2 regions of the Salinicoccus sp. RF5 genome follow, and region 2 is predicted to be linked to the other one. Evidence: predicted binding sites of a transcription regulator. Region 2 holds the regulator's gene; the other holds the start of a gene.
The links. The regulator LexA, encoded in region 2, represses DNA repair genes until DNA is damaged. The targets are predictions, from matches to a motif close to CGAACATATGTTCG.

Region 1: parE (DNA topoisomerase IV subunit B) is a predicted target of LexA. The motif match lies at 2,712-2,725, and genes of this name have one in related genera.

The regions. Positions count from the first base shown of each region.
Region 1 is NZ_JAJGRC010000001.1:224,279-228,954, reverse strand. Features, by position in the region: gene parC (DNA topoisomerase IV subunit A) at 1-720, opposite strand, end outside; gene parE (DNA topoisomerase IV subunit B) at 713-2,695, opposite strand; gene plsY (glycerol-3-phosphate 1-O-acyltransferase PlsY) at 2,908-3,492, shown strand; gene LLU09_RS01270 (HesB/YadR/YfhF family protein) at 3,510-3,788, shown strand; gene acnA (aconitate hydratase AcnA) at 3,829-4,676, opposite strand, start outside.
Region 2 is NZ_JAJGRC010000001.1:570,688-575,363, forward strand. Features, by position in the region: gene tkt (transketolase) at 1-1,680, opposite strand, end outside; gene LLU09_RS03130 (DUF896 domain-containing protein) at 1,693-1,929, opposite strand; gene LLU09_RS03135 (hypothetical protein) at 2,002-2,250, opposite strand; gene lexA (transcriptional repressor LexA) at 2,391-3,005, shown strand; gene LLU09_RS03145 (CAP domain-containing protein) at 3,343-4,332, opposite strand; gene panD (aspartate 1-decarboxylase) at 4,389-4,676, opposite strand, start outside.

The DNA.
Region 1 (4,676 bases), 350 kb from region 2:
CCGGACGATGATCTTCCCGCGTCCCGTCTCATATGCCTTCCTGATCTGGTCCTTGCCCTGGATGATGCCTCCTGTGGGGAAATCCGGGCCTTTGATGATCTCCATCAATTCATCCATGGAGGCGGACGGCTTATCGATGACCTTCAATGTCGCATCGATGACCTCTTCGAGGTTGTGGGGCGGGATGTCTGTGGCATAGCCTGCAGAGATGCCTGTCGAGCCATTGACCAGGAGGTTCGGGAATTTCGAAGGCAGGACGGTCGGCTCCATCTCCGTATCATCGAAGTTGTTGATGAAGTCGACGGTCTTCTTGTTGATGTCCCGGAGCATTTCATTCGAGATTTCGGACAGCCGCGCCTCCGTGTAGCGCATCGCAGCCGGCGGATCGCCATCGACGCTCCCCTTGTTGCCATGCATATCAATCAGTTCCTCGCGCATCTTCCATTCCTGGGAGAGGCGGACCATCGCTTCATAGACACTGGAGTCCCCGTGCGGGTGATAGTTACCGATGACATTCCCTACAGTCTTGGCACTTTTCCTGAAGCTCTTCTCAAAGGTGTTCCCTTCCTTGTACATAGCGTACAGAATCCGCCGCTGGACCGGCTTCAGGCCGTCCCTGACATCAGGTATGGCACGATCCTGGATGACGTATTTGCTGTAGCGTCCGAAACGGTCGCCGATGACATCTTCAAGTTGTAGCTGCTGAACTTGTTCAGTCATTCAATTCACCACTTTCTCCCAGTTTTGTAACATCTTCATTCCCCAATATGCTGTCTGCATCTTCGAGTGTGAAGCTGACATTCGATTCGATCCACTTCCTGCGCATCTCCACATTGTCCCCCATGAGGGTCGTGACACGCTTCAATGAAAGTGCCTCATCTTCAATACGCACCTGGATCAACGTCCGCGTCTCCGGATTCATCGTCGTTTCCCACAGCTGTTCCGGCATCATCTCACCCAGACCCTTATAGCGCTGGAGTTCGACATTTTTGCCCATTTCCTTCTGGGCCTCGACGAGTTCATCCTCAGTCCAGACATACCGTACCTCATCCTTTTTCCTGCCCTTCTTCTTGAGCTGGAATAAAGGCGGCAGGGCGATATAGATCTTGCCCGCATCGAAGAGCGGACGCATGTAGTTGAAGAAGAACGTAAGGAGCAGCACCTGGATGTGCGCACCATCGGTGTCCGCGTCCGTCATGATGACGATCTTGTCATAGTTCGTATCATCCACACTGAATTCCGTACCGACGCCGGCACCGATCGTATGGATGATCGTATTGATCTCTTCATTTTTGAAGATGTCCTCAAACTTCGCCTTCTCGGTATTGATGACCTTGCCGCGCAGCGGCAGGATGGCCTGGAATCGCCTGTCGCGGCCCTGCTTTGCAGATCCGCCTGCAGAGTCCCCTTCGACAAGATACAGTTCATTCTTCTTGGCATTGCGGCTCTGGGCGGGCGTCAATTTGCCGGAAAGCAGTGTATCCTTGCGGCGCTTCTTGCCGTTCCTCGCCTCCTCACGGGCTTTCCGTGCAGTCTCCCGGACGCTCCTTGCCTTGATCGCCTTCTTGACCAGCTGGGTGCTCAGCGCCCCGTTCTCCTCCAGATAGTATGGAAGATGTTCGCTCATCAGCGATTCCATGACATTCCGCGCTTCACTCGTACCGAGCTTGCTCTTCGTCTGGCCTTCGAACTGGAGCAGGTTCTCAGGGACCTTCACCGAGATGACGGCAGTCAGGCCTTCCCTGATGTCGCTGCCTTCAAGGTTCTTGTCCTTGTCCTTCAATTCCTTGATCTTGCGTGCGTATTCATTGAATACACGCGTGAAGCCAGTCTTGAAGCCGACCTCATGCGTTCCGCCATCCTTCGTCCGTACATTATTGACGAAGGAGATCAGCGTTTCACTGTACTGGTCATTATACTGGAAGCTCACTTCAGCCACGATATCGTTGTACTCGCCGGAGAACATGACCACATCCCCGATCGCATCCTTGCCCTCATTCAGGAAGTTGATGAAGGCTTTCAGCCCATCATCATATTGGAAGACTTCCTCGAGCGGCTCCTCGGGACGCCTGTCCGTAATCGAAATGCGCATCCCCTTCTGCAGGAACGCGGATTCCCGCATCCTTTCCATGATGGTTTCAAAATGGAATGAAGTACCGCTCTTGAATATCTTTCCATCGGGCATGAAGGTCACTTCCGTGCCGGTCTGCTTCGTCTTTCCGGTCACTTCCAATGGACGGTCGAGCTTGCCGCCGTCCTTGAATGACATCTCATGCACTTTTCCATCCCGGTAGATCCTGATTTCCATCCATTCGCTCAGCGCATTGACGACCGAAGCCCCCACACCGTGAAGGCCGCCGGATGTCTTATAGCCGCCGGCACCGAACTTGCCGCCTGCATGGAGCACCGTGAATATGACTTCCGGTGTCGGCTTGCCGGATGTGTGCATGCCCGTTGGCATGCCCCGCCCGTTGTCGCGGATGGTGATGCTTTCATCCGGATTGATGGTGATGTTGATTTCATCGCCGTAGCCGTTGATGACCTCATCGACCGAGTTGTCGGTGATCTCGTACACCAAGTGATGCAGCCCCCTATGATCGGTTGAACCGACATACATCCCCGGCCTTTTCCTTACGGCGTCCAGACCTTCAAGTATTTGTATTGAATCATCGTTATAAGTATTCTGTCTTGCCAAATCGGATTTCCTCCCACAAACATATGTTCGTTATTTTTATCTCATGTTCTATTTTTATACAAAAGCGTAAGGATTGCAACCATAATCAATGTATTCATATTGCATATAACATTAATAGTTTACATAATAATTTTATGGTAAACTATATTTTATTATACCCCATTAAAAATTTATGGTAAACTGTTAGTACCTGATAATAAAGGGGTTTTTAAATGGAAACGATCATAATACTCCTGGTATTGAGCTATCTCCTGGGTTCCACGCCATTCAGCCTGCTCATCGGCCTGTGGTTCTATAAGATCGACCTCAGACAGCATGGCAGCGGCAATATAGGCACCACAAACACCTTCAGGATCCTTGGGAAGAAGGCGGGCATCGTCGTGCTGCTCCTGGATATGTTCAAGGGGGCACTTCCAGTGGTTGCCGCGATGCTCCTCAACGTGGATATGCATATATTCATTCCCGGTCTTGTTGCGGCCCTTGGCCATGTCTACTCCATATTCCTCAAATTCAAGGGTGGCAAGGCAGTCGCTACCAGTGCAGGTGCCGTACTGGCATACAATCCCCTGCTCTTCATCATGCTCCTGGCCGCTTTCCTGATAACATTGAAGCTCAGCAAATATGTATCCCTGTCCAGCATCGTGAGTGCCGTCCTATTCTTTATTCTTTCGCTGGCATTCAGGGATCCGCTGCTGATTGCATTCTCATTCATCATCGCCGTAGTCATTGTCGTTAGACATATCTCCAACATTAAACGTATAATGGATGGTACAGAATCTAAAATCACATTCATGTAGCAGAAGGGATGATTGAAATGTTGGAAGTTACAGATCGTGCACTGGATTGGATGAAGGAAGAACTGGACCCGGAAGAAGGACAGGGCGTCAACATCTATGTAAGGTATGGCGGGGAAACACAGCTGAAACAGGGGTTTTCTCCAGCATTGACAGTAGAGCGCATCCCCTCTGACAGTAAAGTATTCGACTATGATGGCATACAGGTGTTCATCAAGGAATCGGACCTGTGGTACTTTGAAGATACGGAACTGGTCATAGATTCTGAGGATGATGAAGTCACATTCGAAAGCAGATAAAAGCAATAACCCATCTCAGAAGAGATGGGTTATTTTAATATTACTGCTCTTTAAGTTTGTTTCTGAGTACAAGCTGCAGGATGCCGCCGTTGCGGTAGTAGTCCACTTCTACTTCTGAATCGAAGCGTGCCTTGACTTTGAACTCAGTCTTCTTGCCGTCCTGGTTCGTCGCTACAGCATCAAGGATGTGGCCAGGCATGACATCTTCACCGACTTGGATGTCGAATGTCTCGCTGCCGTCAAAGCCGAGTGAATCTGCATCTTCCCCATCGACGAACTGGAGTGGGAGGACGCCCATCATTACGAGGTTCGAACGGTGGATACGCTCATAGCTTGCTGCGATGACCGCTTTGACACCGAGGAGGTTCGTACCTTTGGCTGCCCAGTCACGGCTGGAGCCCATACCGTAGTCGTCTCCTGCGATGACCACGAGTCCCGTGCCATCCTGCTGATATTTCATTGCAGCATCATAGATGCTCATGACTTCACCAGTCGGCCAGTACGTTGTGAATCCGCCCTCTTTGCCGTCCGCAATCTGGTTGCGGATACGGATGTTGGCGAATGTACCGCGGAGCATCACTTCGTGGTTTCCGCGTCGGGAACCATATGAGTTGAAGTTCCTTGGGGATACACCCTGCTCGATCAGCCATTTTCCGGCAGGTGTATCCTTGCCGATCGCACCCGCAGGTGAGATGTGGTCTGTCGTTACGGAGTCGCCGAACTTGCCGAGTACACGCAGGCCATTCAGTGATTCCACTTTGCCCGGTTCTGTGGACAGGTTCTGGAAGAATGATGGGTTCTGGATGTACGTGGACTCCGGATCGAAGTCGTAGAGCGGTGCATCCGTCGTTTCGATGTTGTTCCAGATTTCGTTGGCATCGAATACCC
Region 2 (4,676 bases):
CACTTCGCTGCCGGAAGCGAACAGTATTGCATCATCGCCCTTGTCGACGGCGATATAGCCGCCTTTTCTGACGCCGGCTTCCACAGTTTCGTATGGGACATCGATCGCTTCGACGTTCTGGCGTGTCAGGACGAGGGCCGTCGGTGCATCTTCCGCTTCCATCGCCACTTTCCATGCGGCACGGACTTCATTTCCATCTGCCGGACGGATTGTATTCAGGTTCGGAATCGCCCTGAGGCCTGCGAGCTGTTCTACCGGTTCATGTGTCGGACCATCTTCCCCGACGGCGATGGAGTCATGTGTCAGTACATATGTCACCGGCAGCTTCATCAGTGCACTGAGTCGGATGGCCGGCTTCATGTAGTCGCTGAATACGAAGAATGTGCCACCGTAAGGGTAGATGCCGCCATGCGCCGCCATGCCGTTCAATGCAGCAGCCATGCCGAATTCCCTGACACCGAACCAGATGTTTCGGCCATCATAGTTTCCGGCACCGAAGTCTTCTTCGCTTTTGACGTTCGTCTTGTTGCTGCTGGCGAGGTCGGCAGCGCCGCCGAAGAGCGTCGGTACAGTTGCCGAGAGCGCCTGGATCATTTCACTTGAAGTCGCCCTAGTCGCCTTGGAATCACCCGCTTCATAGATCGGGAGGTCCTTGTCGTAGCCTTCCTGCAGACGATGGTTGATCGCATCATCAAGTTCGCTGTAGAGTTCAGGATGTTCATTCCTGTAGTCCTCAAGCATCTTGAGCCATTCCGCTTCCCTTCCATTGCTCCGTTCCTTCATCGTTTCGCTGAAACGGTCATAGACGGATGGATCGACTTTGAATGTTTCATCCGGGTCGAAGCCATAGTATTCGAAGGCTGCCCTGCGCTCTTCTTCACCGAGCGGCGCGCCATGGGAATCACTTTTGCCCTGCTTGTTCGGGGCACCGTAGCCGATGATCGTCTTCACTTCGATCATCGTCGGCTTGTCTGAAGACTTCGCCTCCTCTATCGCCTTGTCCACCGCTTCCACGTCATTACCGTCCGCCACTTTTATATAGTGCCAGTTGTAACCTTCAAAACGCTTCTTGATATCTTCCGAGAAACTCTTATCCAGGTCCCCGTCCAATGAAATGTCATTGGAGTCATACAGGACGATGAGTTTGTCGAGCGCAAGGTGGCCGGCGAGGGACGCCGCTTCATGGGAAATACCTTCCATCAGGTCGCCATCGCTTGCCACGACATACGTGTAGTGGTCCACAACGTTGTAGTTGTTGCGGTTGAAGCGTGCGGCCAGATGCTTTTCAGCCATGGCCATGCCGACGCTCATCGCGAAGCCTTGGCCAAGAGGGCCGGTAGTGATCTCGACACCCTCAGTGTGCTTGAATTCAGGATGTCCGGGTGTTTTTGATTCATACTGCCTGAAATTCTTCAGCTCCTCCATCTCCAGCGCACCGCTCAGGTGGAGCAGGCTGTAGACGAGCATTGAACCATGGCCGGCACTGAGTACGAAACGGTCCCGGTTGAACCAATCCATGGAATTCGGGTTGAAGTTCAAGTGACGGCTCCAAAGCGTGTACGCCATCGGTGCGGCCCCCATCGGGAGTCCCGGGTGCCCGGAATTCGCTTTTTCAACCGCATCGATTGAAAGTGTTCTGATTGTGTTGATCGCAAGCTGATCGGTTTTATCGAATGTCATAGTCATGCTCCTTTATTCTCTGATATTTTTTTCCTGTTGAATGCGTTTAAGTTTTTCAGGTGTTACATCATTGCCTTCTGGATCGACCACCTTGGTGTTCTCCACCTGTTTTCTGAAGGAGGATCGGAAATTCTCAAGATACTCTTCCCTGAGCCCCTTCAACTCTTCAAGTTCTTCCTTATTGATGCTGTCCGCCTTCTTTTTGGCGGCCAGTGCATTGATACGTTGCAGTTTTTCCTTTTCAAGCATTGCGAAACCTCCTGTCCACTCACATATAATTTAACACAAAAAAAAGTATGAGACCATTCCCATACTTGATAATCACTTTATAAAGCCGATCATTTCCATCAGCTGGTCCATATGCGTCCGTTCGGCGTACTGTTCGTCCGGAACAGGCGTTTCATCATCAGGCTCCATGATATCCATCTCCGTCACTACTTCATACTCATCTATATATACGATATCGGAATGTGCGTTCTCTGTATTATGGGAATCGAACATGAATATAAGACCGGCAACCAGGGCAAATGCAAAAATGGCACTCAACAGCTTGAATTCTTTCACTTTCATAGCGTCCCCCTCCAGAACATGTGTTTGTATCCACATGGTAACAGAACATCTGTTCCGGGTCAACAAGATTACGAACAAACGTTTGTAACACCACCATATATATGGTAAAATTGAATCAATAATGAGCCGGAGGTATATATATGAAGCCGCTAACAGATAGACAGAAGCAGATATATCAGTTTATAAAGACTACCGTACATGAGAAGGGCTATCCGCCAAGTGTCAGGGAAATAGGCAATGCGGTCGGCCTGCAGTCAAGCTCCACCGTCCATGGACACCTCGCCAAACTGCAGGAGAAGGGATATATAAAGCGGGATCCGACGAAGCCGCGGGCCATCGAAGTCATTACGGAGGAAAACGAACAGTATGGTCCCGTCATACATGTTCCTGTACTCGGCAAGGTCACTGCCGGTCTGCCGATCACTGCAGTCGAGAACATCGACGAATACTTCCCGCTGCCGGAACACTTCACGGCAAACCATAACAGTGAAATCTTCCTGCTGAATGTCGTCGGCGACAGCATGGTCGAAGCCGGCATACACGACGGTGACCGTGTCATCGTACGCAAGCAGAATATTGCGCATAACGGTGACATCATCGTTGCGATGACTGAAGAGGATGAAGCGACTGTCAAGCGCTTCTATAAGGAGAACGGCTACTACAGGCTCCAGCCTGAGAACTCCGCCATGGAACCGATCATACTGGACAGCGTGACCGTACTCGGCAAGGTCGTAGGACTCTTCCGGTCCTTCTGATGATTCCAGACAATAAAGGGCGCCTACCATTTTGGTAGGCGCCCTTTCTATTATCGCTTTTCCCATGCCACCCTGTCCATTCCAATCTCTTTCGATCGGCTATCTGCCAAGTATTATTCTTACCTGCTCCAAAATATCTTTCGCATCTTTCGTATCATTCTCATGTGTTTTACTGATCAACTGCATCCCCTCGTTCTACTTTTTCTATCAGGATGGGCCTTCAGGAAAAGATATAATCTTTAAAAAAGCATTTTAACGCTTTCTTTCCACTTCCCCTTGGAAACGTTTTCAAACACTTTTATTTGTATAATATTATACCATAAGAAAAATATTCCATCTACTTCTGGATATAATTTTCTGTGTAATATGGAATATCTTCATCATTGTATGCTGTACCTGTCCCAAGATGCGTGAATTCAGGCTTCAACGTGTTCACCCGGTGCTCCATCGAATTCATCAGGCTATGGTGCGAGAAGATCGGTGATGTATGGCCCATGGCGATGTTCTCGCCAGCCATGCGGTAATCCACTCCGGCTGCATCGACACGGTCCTTCAATGTTTCCCCATCGGGCGAATCATGGTTGAAGTAGTCGTTTTCCGCCATGTCCTCACTGTGTCCCTGTGCTGCCATGCCTGCTGCCTCATAGGCTTCGAGCGGCTGCACTCCATACTCGTGCCGGGTCGCATTCACAAGCAGATGGTTCATCCTTGAATTGTCCACGGCCTCCGGGTGGTTGTACAGTTCCTTGCCTGCTTCGACCTCCTCCTTCATCACTACAAGTGTTCCATTGACCTTGTCGTCTTCATGGAGGTCATAGAAAAAATAGACGTACCTGTCCTTCAGGTCATATACCGCATATTCGTTGCTGTCGACCCTGAGCCGCTTCCATCCCTTTTTGATCGATTCTTCAGGTTCACCGTAGGCCTCCCTGACACTTTCGCGGTCCATACCCTCGATGTTAATGTTGTCGATCGACACATCATCACTGTTGGTATAGGCCCCTGTGACCAATCCGTCATTGACGAGCACCATCCTGAACCTGCCGTAGTCTTCCTCGACGACGAAATCCCCTGCATATTCACTTCCGAGCACTTCCTGGCCATCGATATCATATTCACCCTCCATGGCCACTTCGATCTCTTGGGTCTGTGCACTATTGATCTCGTGTATGGTGCTCATATCATAGGTCGGATACACATACGTCTCCAGCCATTCCACAGCATATTCCCTGTTCAGACCATCCTTGAAATCGTAGGAATGGACTGCTGGGGCGAGGATCGTGGAAACGATATAGATGATGATGATGAAGAAGAGTTTCCCTGGCATGGCTGCACCTCCTTTTTTAAAGTTTAAAAAGAGTAATTAAACGGATGTCTAATTACTCATTGATGTGTATATTCGGTTTGTCTTTTTTCAATATACCCCGGGTCGACGATATTGTTGTCCTGATCGACGATTACCACTTTTGGCTCATAACCATCCAATTCACGCTCATCGACCTGGACATAGCTGATGATGATGATGACATCACCAACCTGCACCTTTCTTGCGGCGGCACCGTTCAGGCATATTTCACCAGAGCCGCGCTCCCCTTCGATGACATATGTTTCAAGGCGTTCGCCGTTATTGTTGTTGACGATCTGCACCAATTCATTCGGCAGGATGTTCGC